2 regions of the Streptomyces sp. VTCC 41912 genome follow, and region 1 is predicted to be linked to the other one. Evidence: riboswitches for the same ligand, from Rfam matches in the RefSeq annotation. Region 1 holds a riboswitch; the other holds the start of a gene.

Region 1 (4,877 bases):
TCGAGATCCGCGTCGACGGCGGTGACTGGCGCCAGGCCGAACTGGCCGCCGAGGGCCCGGTGGACACCTGGCGGCAGTGGTGGTGGCAGTGGGACGCGAAGCCCGGCACCCACACCCTCGAAGTACGCGCCACCGACCGCACCGGCTACACCCAGACCGACGCACGGGCCCGCCCCACCCCGGACGGCGCCTCCGGCTGGCACTCGGTGGTGGTCACCGTGACCTGACCACCGCCCACACCCAACAGACCGACCTCACAACGACATTGGGAGAACCCTGTGAACACCCTGCGTATCCGCCGTACCGTCCTCGCCGTGACCGCCGCCGCCGTGCTGCCGGTCGCACTGGCCGCCTGCTCCGGCGACAACGGCGCCGGGAGCAAGGACAAGGCGTCCGACACGTCCTCTGCCGCGGCCAAGCCGACCAAGGGCAGCGACACCGGCGGCGACATGAACACCATGGCCAAGCCCTTCGGCCCGGCCTGCTCGGCCGTCCCGAAGGACGGCAAGGGCAGCTTCGACGGCATGGCCAAGGACCCGGTCGCCACCGCCGCCTCCCACAACCCGGCCCTGTCCACCCTGGTCACCGCCGTCACGAAGGCCGGCCTGGTCGACACCCTCAACAGCGCCAAGAACATCACCGTCTTCGCACCGACCAACGACGCCTTCAACAAGATCCCCAAGGCCCAGCTGGACAAGGTCCTGGCTGACAAGGCGATGCTGACCAAGGTCCTCACCGGCCACGTCGTCGGCGAGAAGCTCGCCCCGGCCAAGCTCGCTGACGGCTCGTACGAGACGCTGGCGAAGAACAAGCTCACCACGTCCGGCTCCGGCGCGAACTACACGGTCGACGGCTCCGCCAAGGTCGTCTGCGGCAACGTGCAGACCGCCAACGCCACCGTCTACATCATCGACACCGTCCTGCTGCCCAAGAGCTGACCGGAGCCTGAGCACGGGTGCCCTGGTGCATGCCGGGGCGCCCGGGGGACGGCGGCCGCAGCAGGGGTGGGAGACAGCAACGTGCGGTTCACGGGGGTCGATGACGCCCCGCGGGTGCCGACCAGGCCGACGCCGTCGGTGACGTAGAGGAGCTGGCCGTTGGCGTGGGAGTGCCAGTGGGTGCGGGCGCCGGGGGTGCGCACCAGGCCGACAGCCAGGCGTGCGGGCTCCGCGGGGGCTTCGACGAGGTTGAGGTAGACATCGCCGGTGAAGCGCTCGGCCGGGGCCTTCGTGGTGGGGGGTGGGTGACGTGTTCCATGACTTTTCCTCGGTGGTTGTGGACGCGGGGCTCAGGCGTCGTCGTGGTTCAGGCCGGAACCCAGCGCTCGGGAGGCGTCGACCTGTGCCAGGAGTGTCTTGGCCTTGGTCTCGACGGCCTGGAGGCAGTCGTCGCCGGCGACGAACCGCAGCGGGGGCGCTTGCAGGTCGGCGACCTTGAGCAGGGCGTCGGCGAGCTTGGCGGGGTCGCCGCTCTGCCCACCGTTCATGGATTCCCAGACCTTCTCGGTCGCGGCGGTGCGCTCGGCGTAGTCGTCGATGGAGCCCTCGGCGTAGGTGGTGGAGGCGTCCACGAGGAGTTCGGTGCGGAACAAGCCCGGCTCGACGATGGTGGTGTGGATGTTGAAGGGTGCGACGTCGTGGTGCAGGGATCCCATGAAGCCCTCGACTCCGAACTTGGCGGCCGAGCAGGCGACGCAGAAGTCGACGCCGACCGCTCCGGCGAGGGAGGAGAGGGTGAGGACGTGCCCGGAGCGCTGGGCCCGCATGACGGGCAGCACGGCGCGGGTGACGAGCGCGACGGCGGCCTCCGAGTGAGCGCTCATGGGGCCACCGTGGAGCGGGATGCGCCCGACGATCCAGCGTCCTTCCTGAACAGGTTCCGTGGCGAGGCGCGTCAAGACTTCGCCAAGCAGTTGCGTGATCTCGCAACTATGCCGTTATGCTTCTGGAGGTTTGAAGAAGGCACCTCGTTCGGTGAGGCGTCTGCACGGACACAGGCCACTGACCCGACGACGTCGAGAGACGCCCAGGTTCAGGACAGGTCTCCCCGGCCTAAGGGGTGACCCCAAGTGGCTTCCCCCACAAGCGGAATACGCCGTGCAGTGCCAAAGCTCTGACGAGTTGGGGTGAACCGGTCATCGGGACCGGTCTGCTCCTTGCCGCGTCGTCCAGCGCCCACGTGCGCTCCGGCCGGGAGGAGGCGAGAGACATGGACTGCAGTTGCAGTAGTCCGGGCCACAGTAGGCCCGTCATCCGGATTCGCATGTCCTTCTCGACCTCCGGTACGCGGTAACCACCTCTCCCACGCGCACGCGCCGCCACGCCCCAGACACCCGTACGGCCTTCGCCGTCCCGGGTGTCCGGGCTGCGCGCTCGCAACGGGACGGCTCCCGCGCGCCCTCAACACCGCTCCCCAACGGGGGAATTGGGAGGCTCGCCATGACCAGCCTGATCAGCGACAAGACCATTCCCGCACCGCGCAGCGCAGTCCTCGACGACGCGCACGTGGGCGACATCCGCGGTGCGCTCGGCACCATCAAGCACGACGACACCGGCGAACGCCGGGGCCTGTCCGCCAAACTCAAGACGTTGCTGGCGATAGTCGGCCCCGGCCTGATCGTGATGGTCGGCGACAACGACGCCGGCGCCTTCGCCACGTACGGCCAGGCCGGACAGAACTACGGCACGCAGTTGCTGTGGACCCTGCTCCTGCTCGTCCCCGTCCTGTACGTCAACCAGGAGATGGTGCTGCGTCTCGGCGCGGTGACCGGAGTGGGGCACGCGCGCCTGATCCTGGAGCGGTTCGGGAAGTTCTGGGGCGCGTTCAGTGTCATCGACCTGTTCCTGCTCAACGCCCTGACGCTGGTCACCGAGTTCATCGGCATCACCATGGCCGCCGACTACCTGGGGCTGCCGAAGACGGCCTCGGTGATCCTGGCCGCGGCCGTCATCATCGCTTCCGCCTTCACCGGGTCCTTCCGCCGCTTCGAGCGGATCGCCGTCGCCCTGTGCGCCGCCTCGCTCCTCCTGGTCCCGCTCTACTTCCTGCTCCACCCCAAGACGTCGCAGATGGCCCACGACTTCGTGACCCCGGTCATCCCCGGCGGCAGCGGCGAGTTGGCCACCGTCATGTTGCTGATCATCGGGATCGTGGGCACCACCGTGGCGCCCTGGCAGCTGTTCTTCCAGCAGTCCTACGTGATCGACAAGCGCATCACCCCGCGCTTCATGAAGTACGAGAAGGTCGACCTGTGGATCGGCATCGCCGTCGTCGTCATCGGCGCCGCCGCCCTGATGGGCCTGGTCGCCGCCGCGTTCGCCGGGACGAAGGGCTTCGGCAACTTCACCGACACCGCGGGCCTGATCAACGGCATCGCGGCCAAGGCCGGCAAGGTCGCCGGTGTCCTCTTCGCGATCGCCCTGCTGGACGCCTCGATCATCGGCGCGTTCGCGGTGTCGCTGTCCACCGCGTACGCGATCGGTGACGTGTTCGGGATGAAGCACTCCCTGCACCGGGGCATCAAGGGCGCCAAGGGCTTCTACGCCGTCTACGCCGGCCTCGTCGCCGCCGCGGCCACCATCGTGCTCATCCCCGGCTCCCCGCTCGGTCTGCTCACCCAGGGCGTGCAGACCCTCGCCGGGGTCCTGCTGCCCTCCGCCTCCGTCTTCCTGCTGCTGCTCTGCAACGACAAGCAGGTCCTCGGACCGTGGGTGAACGGGCCCAAGACCAACGCCTTCACCGCGGCGGTCGTCGGCGTCCTGGTGTCACTGTCGATCATCCTCACCGCCTCGGTGCTCTTCCCCGACATCAGCGCGGCCGCCATCCTCGACATCATGGCCGGCTGCGGTGTCGCCGGAGTGCTGGCCGCCGGCTACGCCTTCACCCGCCGGCGCACCGCCACCAAGGAAGACCCCATCGACCGCACCGGCCGCGACTCGTGGCGGATGCCGCCGCTGGAGACGCTGACCCGCCCCGTCATGTCCACCGGCCGCAAGATCGGTATGGGAGCCCTGCGCACCTACCTGCTGGTCGCGGCGGTCCTGGTCGTCATCAAGATCGTCCAGGTTGCCCTCGGCAACTGACCCCCGCACGTCGACAACCGACCACTCCCGTGCCGGGGTGGCGGCGGGACCTCCCCGCCCGCCGCCACCCCACCGACCCCTCACGGAGAGGGGAGGGCACCCATGCGCCTTCTTCCGCACCTCACCAAGCTCACCGCACCGGCCCGGCGGCGCCACCACGCCACCGACGAACGTCCTGACCCGAGCCCCACCGGCCACATCTGCCCGCGGGTGCAGTTGGCCCTGAAGGACGGCACCGAGCGGGAGTACCTGCTCGACGGCCCCAGTACCTGCCCCCTTCCCCGCGACCCGCACGCCAGGTACGAACCGCGCGTGCACCTGGCCTACCTCCTCGCCCAGCAGGGCCACGACGCTCACTGGCTCGCCCGCTTCGCCGACCTGCCGCTGCCCGCGGCCGACCGCCTCACCGAGGCCGCCTCCTCCGCCACCCGAGCCGGACACGCTCCGTAGCTCCCGCGGGCGCCGAAGCCCGCACACCACCGCATCGTTCACTCGCCCCCGGCCATGCCTGTCCTACGCCGACAGCGCGCCGCCCCACGGAGGTGACTCCCGCATGTCCGTCTTCACCGCTGTCCACATCCACCGCCCCGCCCTGCGCCGCGGGAACACCCGCCGCGTCGTACGCGACTCGCTCTCCGCAGTGCTGCGGCGCATCGCGGACAGTCCTCTCGACAGCACCGTTGTCCGCGCACTGCCCCGTCCGGCGTCCGCGACCGGGGCGACCAGCCGGGAGCGACCCACTGGGTTGCACGCCCACTGGCACACCGTCACGGGCCCCGATGGCCGGCCCCGCCT
Region 2 (4,877 bases), on a different contig from region 1:
GATCGGGGTCAGGCCGGACGAGGTGAGCGCCTGGAGCAGGAGGGCGCGGATGTGCGTCTCCGCGCGGCGCTCGCAGACCACGTGCACGGTGGCGAGGACGGCCGCGTCGGGGTCGGATCCGGACGCCGGGGCCCGGTCCAGCAGCCGTCCCGCCGGGCGCAGCACGAGGTGCACGGCGAGGACGGCGAGGGTGCCGAGGACGGCGAGTTCGAGGCGCCCGGAGGCGGCCAGCACGCCGACCGCCGCCGAACACCACAGGGTGGCGGCGGTGTTCAGGCCGCGCACCCCCGCCCCGTCGCGCAGGATCACCCCGCCGCCGAGGAAGCCGATGCCGGAGACCACGTACGAGGCGACGCGGGTGGGGCTGCCGGAGTCCCCGACGGCGGTGCTGTAGAGGACGAAGAGCGTGGCCCCGGCCGCGACCAGGGCGTTGGTGCGCAGTCCCGCCATCCTGGCGCGCCACTGGCGCTCGACACCGATGAGCGCTCCGCAGGCCACGCCGGTGGCGAGTCGGACGAGGAAGTCGACGACGGTCAGGGTGTGCATGGGAGCACCTCCTCGGGAACGGATAGGGTGGGGGACGGGTGCCGGCGGCGGGCCGGAAACCTCACTGGCCGAGCGCCACTTGGACGAGCTTGATGACGACCAGGACCATGGCGAGCAGCAGGTACGTCCGCAGCGCGGTCAGGCCGATCTTGTGCCCGGTGGAGAGCACCGGCCGGGTCAGCTCCGCCAGGGGCGGCATCCGCCAGTCCTCGCGGCCGGCGCGGTCCACCGGACGCCTGCCGCGCGCCCAGCCCTTGCGGCGCCGCCGCAGTTCCGCGTACCCGAGCGCCAGCACCCCGGCCGCGCCGCAGCCCGCCATGAGCGTGAGGATGCTGCCCGCGTCGATGTCCGGGAAGAGCACCGCGGCGGTGAGGATCACCGAGAGGGTGACCAGGACGCCGACGACGGCGGCGGTGAAGGCGTTGGTGCGGGGGCCGTTGACCCACGGGCCGAGCACCGCCCGGTCGTTGCACAGGAGCAGCAGGAAGACGGAGGCGGACGGCAGCAGCACCCCGGCCAGGGTCTGCACGCCCTCGGTGAGCAGGCCCAGCGGCGACCCGGGGATCAGCACGATCGTGGCGGCCGCGGCGACCAGACCCGCGTAGACGGCGTAGAAGCCCTTGGCGCCGCCGACGCCGCGGTGCAGGGAGTGCCGGATGCCGAAGACGTCGCCGATGGCGTACGCGGTGGACAGCGACACCGCGAAGGCGCCGATGATCGAGGCGTCCAGCAGGGCGACGGCGAACAGCACCCCGGCGAGCTTGCCGGCGTGGGCGGCCAGGCCGTGCGCGATGCCGGCGGTGTCGGTGAAGGCTCCTTCGCCCGCGGTGCCGGCGAAGGCGGCGGCGGTGCACCCCATCAGGGCGGCGGCGCCGAGCACCACGATGGCGATGCCGATCCACAGGTCGGCCTTCTCGTAGCCCATGAAGCGCGGGGTGATCCGCTTGTCGATGACGTAGGACTGCTGGAAGAAGAGCTGCCAGGGGGCGACGGTGGTGCCGACGATGCCGATGATCAGCAGCATCACCGCGGACGGTCCGCCGGGTCCGCCGGGCAGGTGCGGGACGACGAAGTCGTGGGCCATCTGGCCGGTGGACGGGTGGACCAGGAAGTACAGCGGGACGAGCAGCAGGGACGCCGCGCACAGGGCGATCGCGATCCGTTCGAACCTGCGGAACGACCCGGTGAAGGCGGAGGCGATGATGACGGCCGCGGCCAGCAGGACCGCGCCGACCTTGGGCAGTCCCAGGTACCCGGCGGCCAGGGTGATGCCGATGAACTCCGTGACCAGCGTCAGCGCGTTGAGCAGGAACAGGTCGATGACGGAGAAGGCGCCCCAGAACTTCCCGAACCGCTCCAGGATGAGCCGGGCGTGCCCCACTCCGGTGACGGCGCCGAGCCGGAGCACCATCTCCTGGTTGACGTAGAGCACCGGGACGAGCAGCAGCAGGGTCCACAGCAGGTGGGTGCCGTAGTTCTGGCCGGCCTGGCCGTAGGTGGTGAAGGCGCCGGCGTCGTTGTCGCCGACCATCACGATCAGGCCGGGGCCGACGACGGCGAGCAGGGTCTTGAGCTTGGCGGACAGGCCCCGGCGCGGGGCGGTGTCGTCGTGCCGGATGGTGCCGAGCGCGCCGCGGATGTCACCGGTGTGCGCGTCGTCGAGCACGGCGGTGGGGTGCGGTGCCGGGGCCGTGGCGCGGACGGTGGTCTCGGTCATGGCGACCTCCCAAGTCCCCCGGGCGGGGGAGGTGTTGGGGGCGCGAGGCAGCCGTCTTCCCTGCGCGGGGGCGCAGCACGGCGACCCGTGTCGGCGGGTGGCCGTACGGGGGCGTGGTGCGGCGGGGAGGCCGCGCAGGGAAGGTGGCTACCGCGTGCCGGAAGAATGCGAGGGCAAGCGGAGGTGGGGCCGATGATGGCCCGGACTACTGCAATCCATGTCTCTCGCCTCCTTCCGGCCGGGGCGCACGGGACGCGCCGTCGTCGATCCGGCAAGGAGCGGCCGGTCACCGTCGACCGGCTCACCCCCACTCGTCAGAGCTTTGGCACGTCACGGCGTAGCCCCGGGTGGGGCAGCCACTTGGAGTCACCCCTTGGGCCGGGGAGACCTGTCCTGATCCGGAGCGTCTCTCGACGGGTGGGATCAGTGGCCTGTGTCCGTGACGACGCCTCACCGAACGAGGTGCGTGCTTCGTCAAACCTCTAGGAGTCTAGACCCAGTCGAGGGATACTTGCGCAATCGTGCAAGTTTTTGACCGACTCTTAACCCCTCGGCGGACCGCCCGGCCGCCCCGCTGTGACGTGCTGGACACCGCGCCGACCTCGGGTGAGCATGAGCCGCATGTCCCAGGACCCCGAGCCCGGCACGCCGGGCGAATCCGGTACCGAAGCCGAGCGGTTGGACCGCATCGAGGCGCTGCTGGCGCCCGCCGCCGCGGGGGTGGCGGAGGCGGGGCACCTGCTGCGCCCGGCCTGGCGGCGGGTCACCCGCGGTGAGCCCCGCTGGCCCTCGACGTGCGCGGTGCTGCTGGCGGCGGCGTTGCAGTGGCTGCTGCCGGAGCGGTTGGCGATCCATCCGGAGTGGCTGCTGCCGGGGCTGGAGATCGCGCTGCTGCTCGTGCTGGTGCTGGCCGACCCGTACCGCATCGAGCGGGTCTCGTGGCTCTACCGGTGGGCGGGGCTGGCGCTGATCGCGATGATCAGCACCGCGAACGGCTGGTCCGCGGTGCACCTGGTGATCGGCCTGGTCCGCGGCACGGAGGGCGGCGACGCCGGACCGCTGCTGGCGACCGGCGGCAGCATCTGGGCCACCAACGTCATCGTCTTCGCGCTCTGGTACTGGGAGTGGGACCGCGGCGGGCCGGTCGCCCGGGTCCACGCGGTGCGCCGCTACCCGGACTTCCTCTTCCCGCAGATGGCGACGCCGGAGCTGGCCCCGGAGCACTGGGAGCCGCAGTTCGCCGACTACCTGTACCTGTCGTTCACCAACGCCACCGCCTTCAGCCCCACCGACGTGATGCCGCTGACCCGCTGGGCGAAGCTGCTGATGCTGGTGCAGTCGGCGGTCTCGCTGCTGACCGTCGTCCTGGTGGTGGCCCGGGCCGTGAACATCCTCAAGTAGGCCGCGCTGGTGCCCCGTTGGTCGACGTCCGCGGGTGTCTCGGGGTGTACCGGACGCACGGCGAGGGTATGGCCGTGTCATGACACCGCGATGAGGTCGGCGTGAGAAGTCGATGAATATGTGCTCAGTTGCGCAATCATTTAGACAAGGCTTGACCGGTTGACCCGTGACCGATCGGGATCACGGTCCTGACCTGCGGTTTTATCGGCGCGGGGAAGCGGTGCCGAAAACAATCCCCGGCCGGAGTCAATTTTTTCCCACGCCGTGGTCAGGTGCCGCGGCCGCTTTCCCGGTGCCGCCTGCCCAAGCGCCCGATGGCCGCTTTCACAGCACGTTCGAATTGCGGAACAGACCGCCCGGCAGGCGAACCCGCTGCCTGAGCAGCGACATCTCTAGGGGCGAACGTCCGAGGGTCATCCACCCACCGGCACCGAACAGAGGCATATCGATGTCGTCGCCCCTTCTCGAATCGTCCTTCGAGCCGTCCGAGCCAGCGCCCCAACAGGCTCTGTACCGCACCGCCGGCACCCCGGCCCCGCGGACCCTGCTCGACGTGCTCGATGCCACCGCCGCCGCACATCCCCAGGCGATCGCCCTGGACACGGGCTCCGAGGCGCTCACCTACCGCGACCTGTGTATCGAGATCGAACGCCGCGCACGGCAGCTCAGGGACCGTGGCGTCGGTCCCGGCGACCGGGTCGGAGTCCGCGTCCCCTCCGGGACCGCCGAGCTGTACCTGTCCATCCTCGCCGTCCTGCGCAGCGGAGCGGCGTATGTGCCGGTCGACGCCGACGACCCCGACGAGCGGGCCGCCACCGTCTTCCGCGAGGCCGCCGTCTGCGCCGTCCTCGGCCCCGACGGCCCGCTGCCCGGCCCGGCCCGGCCCCTCGGCGACCCGCGTTCCGCGGGCCCCCAGGACGACGCCTGGATCATCTTCACTTCGGGTTCGACCGGCGCGCCCAAGGGCGTGGCGGTCAGCCACCGCTCCGCCGCCGCCTTCGTCGACGCCGAGGCCGACCTGTTCTGCCAGGACCGGCCGTTGGGCCCCGGCGACCGGGTGCTGGCCGGGCTGTCCGTCGCCTTCGACGCCTCCTGCGAGGAGATGTGGCTCGCCTGGCGGTACGGCGCCTGCCTGGTGCCCGCACCCCGCGCGCTGGTCCGGGCCGGCCACGAACTCGGCCCCTGGCTCGTCGAGCGCGGCATCACCGTCGTC

Evidence for each region. Region 1 has a riboswitch for magnesium ahead of ACJ6WD_RS14510 (NRAMP family divalent metal transporter). Riboswitches for the same ligand answer to the same signal wherever they lie in the genome.
Region 2: it holds a riboswitch for magnesium, as region 1 does, so the genes downstream of both, ACJ6WD_RS00285 (NRAMP family divalent metal transporter) here and ACJ6WD_RS14510 (NRAMP family divalent metal transporter) in region 1, are expected to answer to the same signal.

The regions. Positions count from the first base shown of each region.
Region 1 covers NZ_JBJMAB010000008.1:92,121-96,997, reverse strand. Annotated here, with positions in the region: gene ACJ6WD_RS14525 (molybdopterin-dependent oxidoreductase) at 1-227, shown strand, start outside; gene ACJ6WD_RS14520 (fasciclin domain-containing protein) at 279-938, shown strand; gene ACJ6WD_RS14515 (SDR family NAD(P)-dependent oxidoreductase) at 1,289-1,822, opposite strand; M-box (ykoK) riboswitch at 1,959-2,132, shown strand; gene ACJ6WD_RS14510 (NRAMP family divalent metal transporter) at 2,439-4,082, shown strand; gene ACJ6WD_RS14505 (hypothetical protein) at 4,185-4,532, shown strand; gene ACJ6WD_RS14500 (hypothetical protein) at 4,636-4,877, shown strand, end outside.
Region 2 covers NZ_JBJMAB010000001.1:57,604-62,480, reverse strand. Annotated here, with positions in the region: gene ACJ6WD_RS00290 (MgtC/SapB family protein) at 1-546, opposite strand, end outside; gene ACJ6WD_RS00285 (NRAMP family divalent metal transporter) at 608-2,263, opposite strand; M-box (ykoK) riboswitch at 2,562-2,732, opposite strand; gene ACJ6WD_RS00280 (DUF1345 domain-containing protein) at 2,885-3,664, shown strand; gene pls (epsilon-poly-L-lysine synthase Pls) at 4,113-4,877, shown strand, end outside.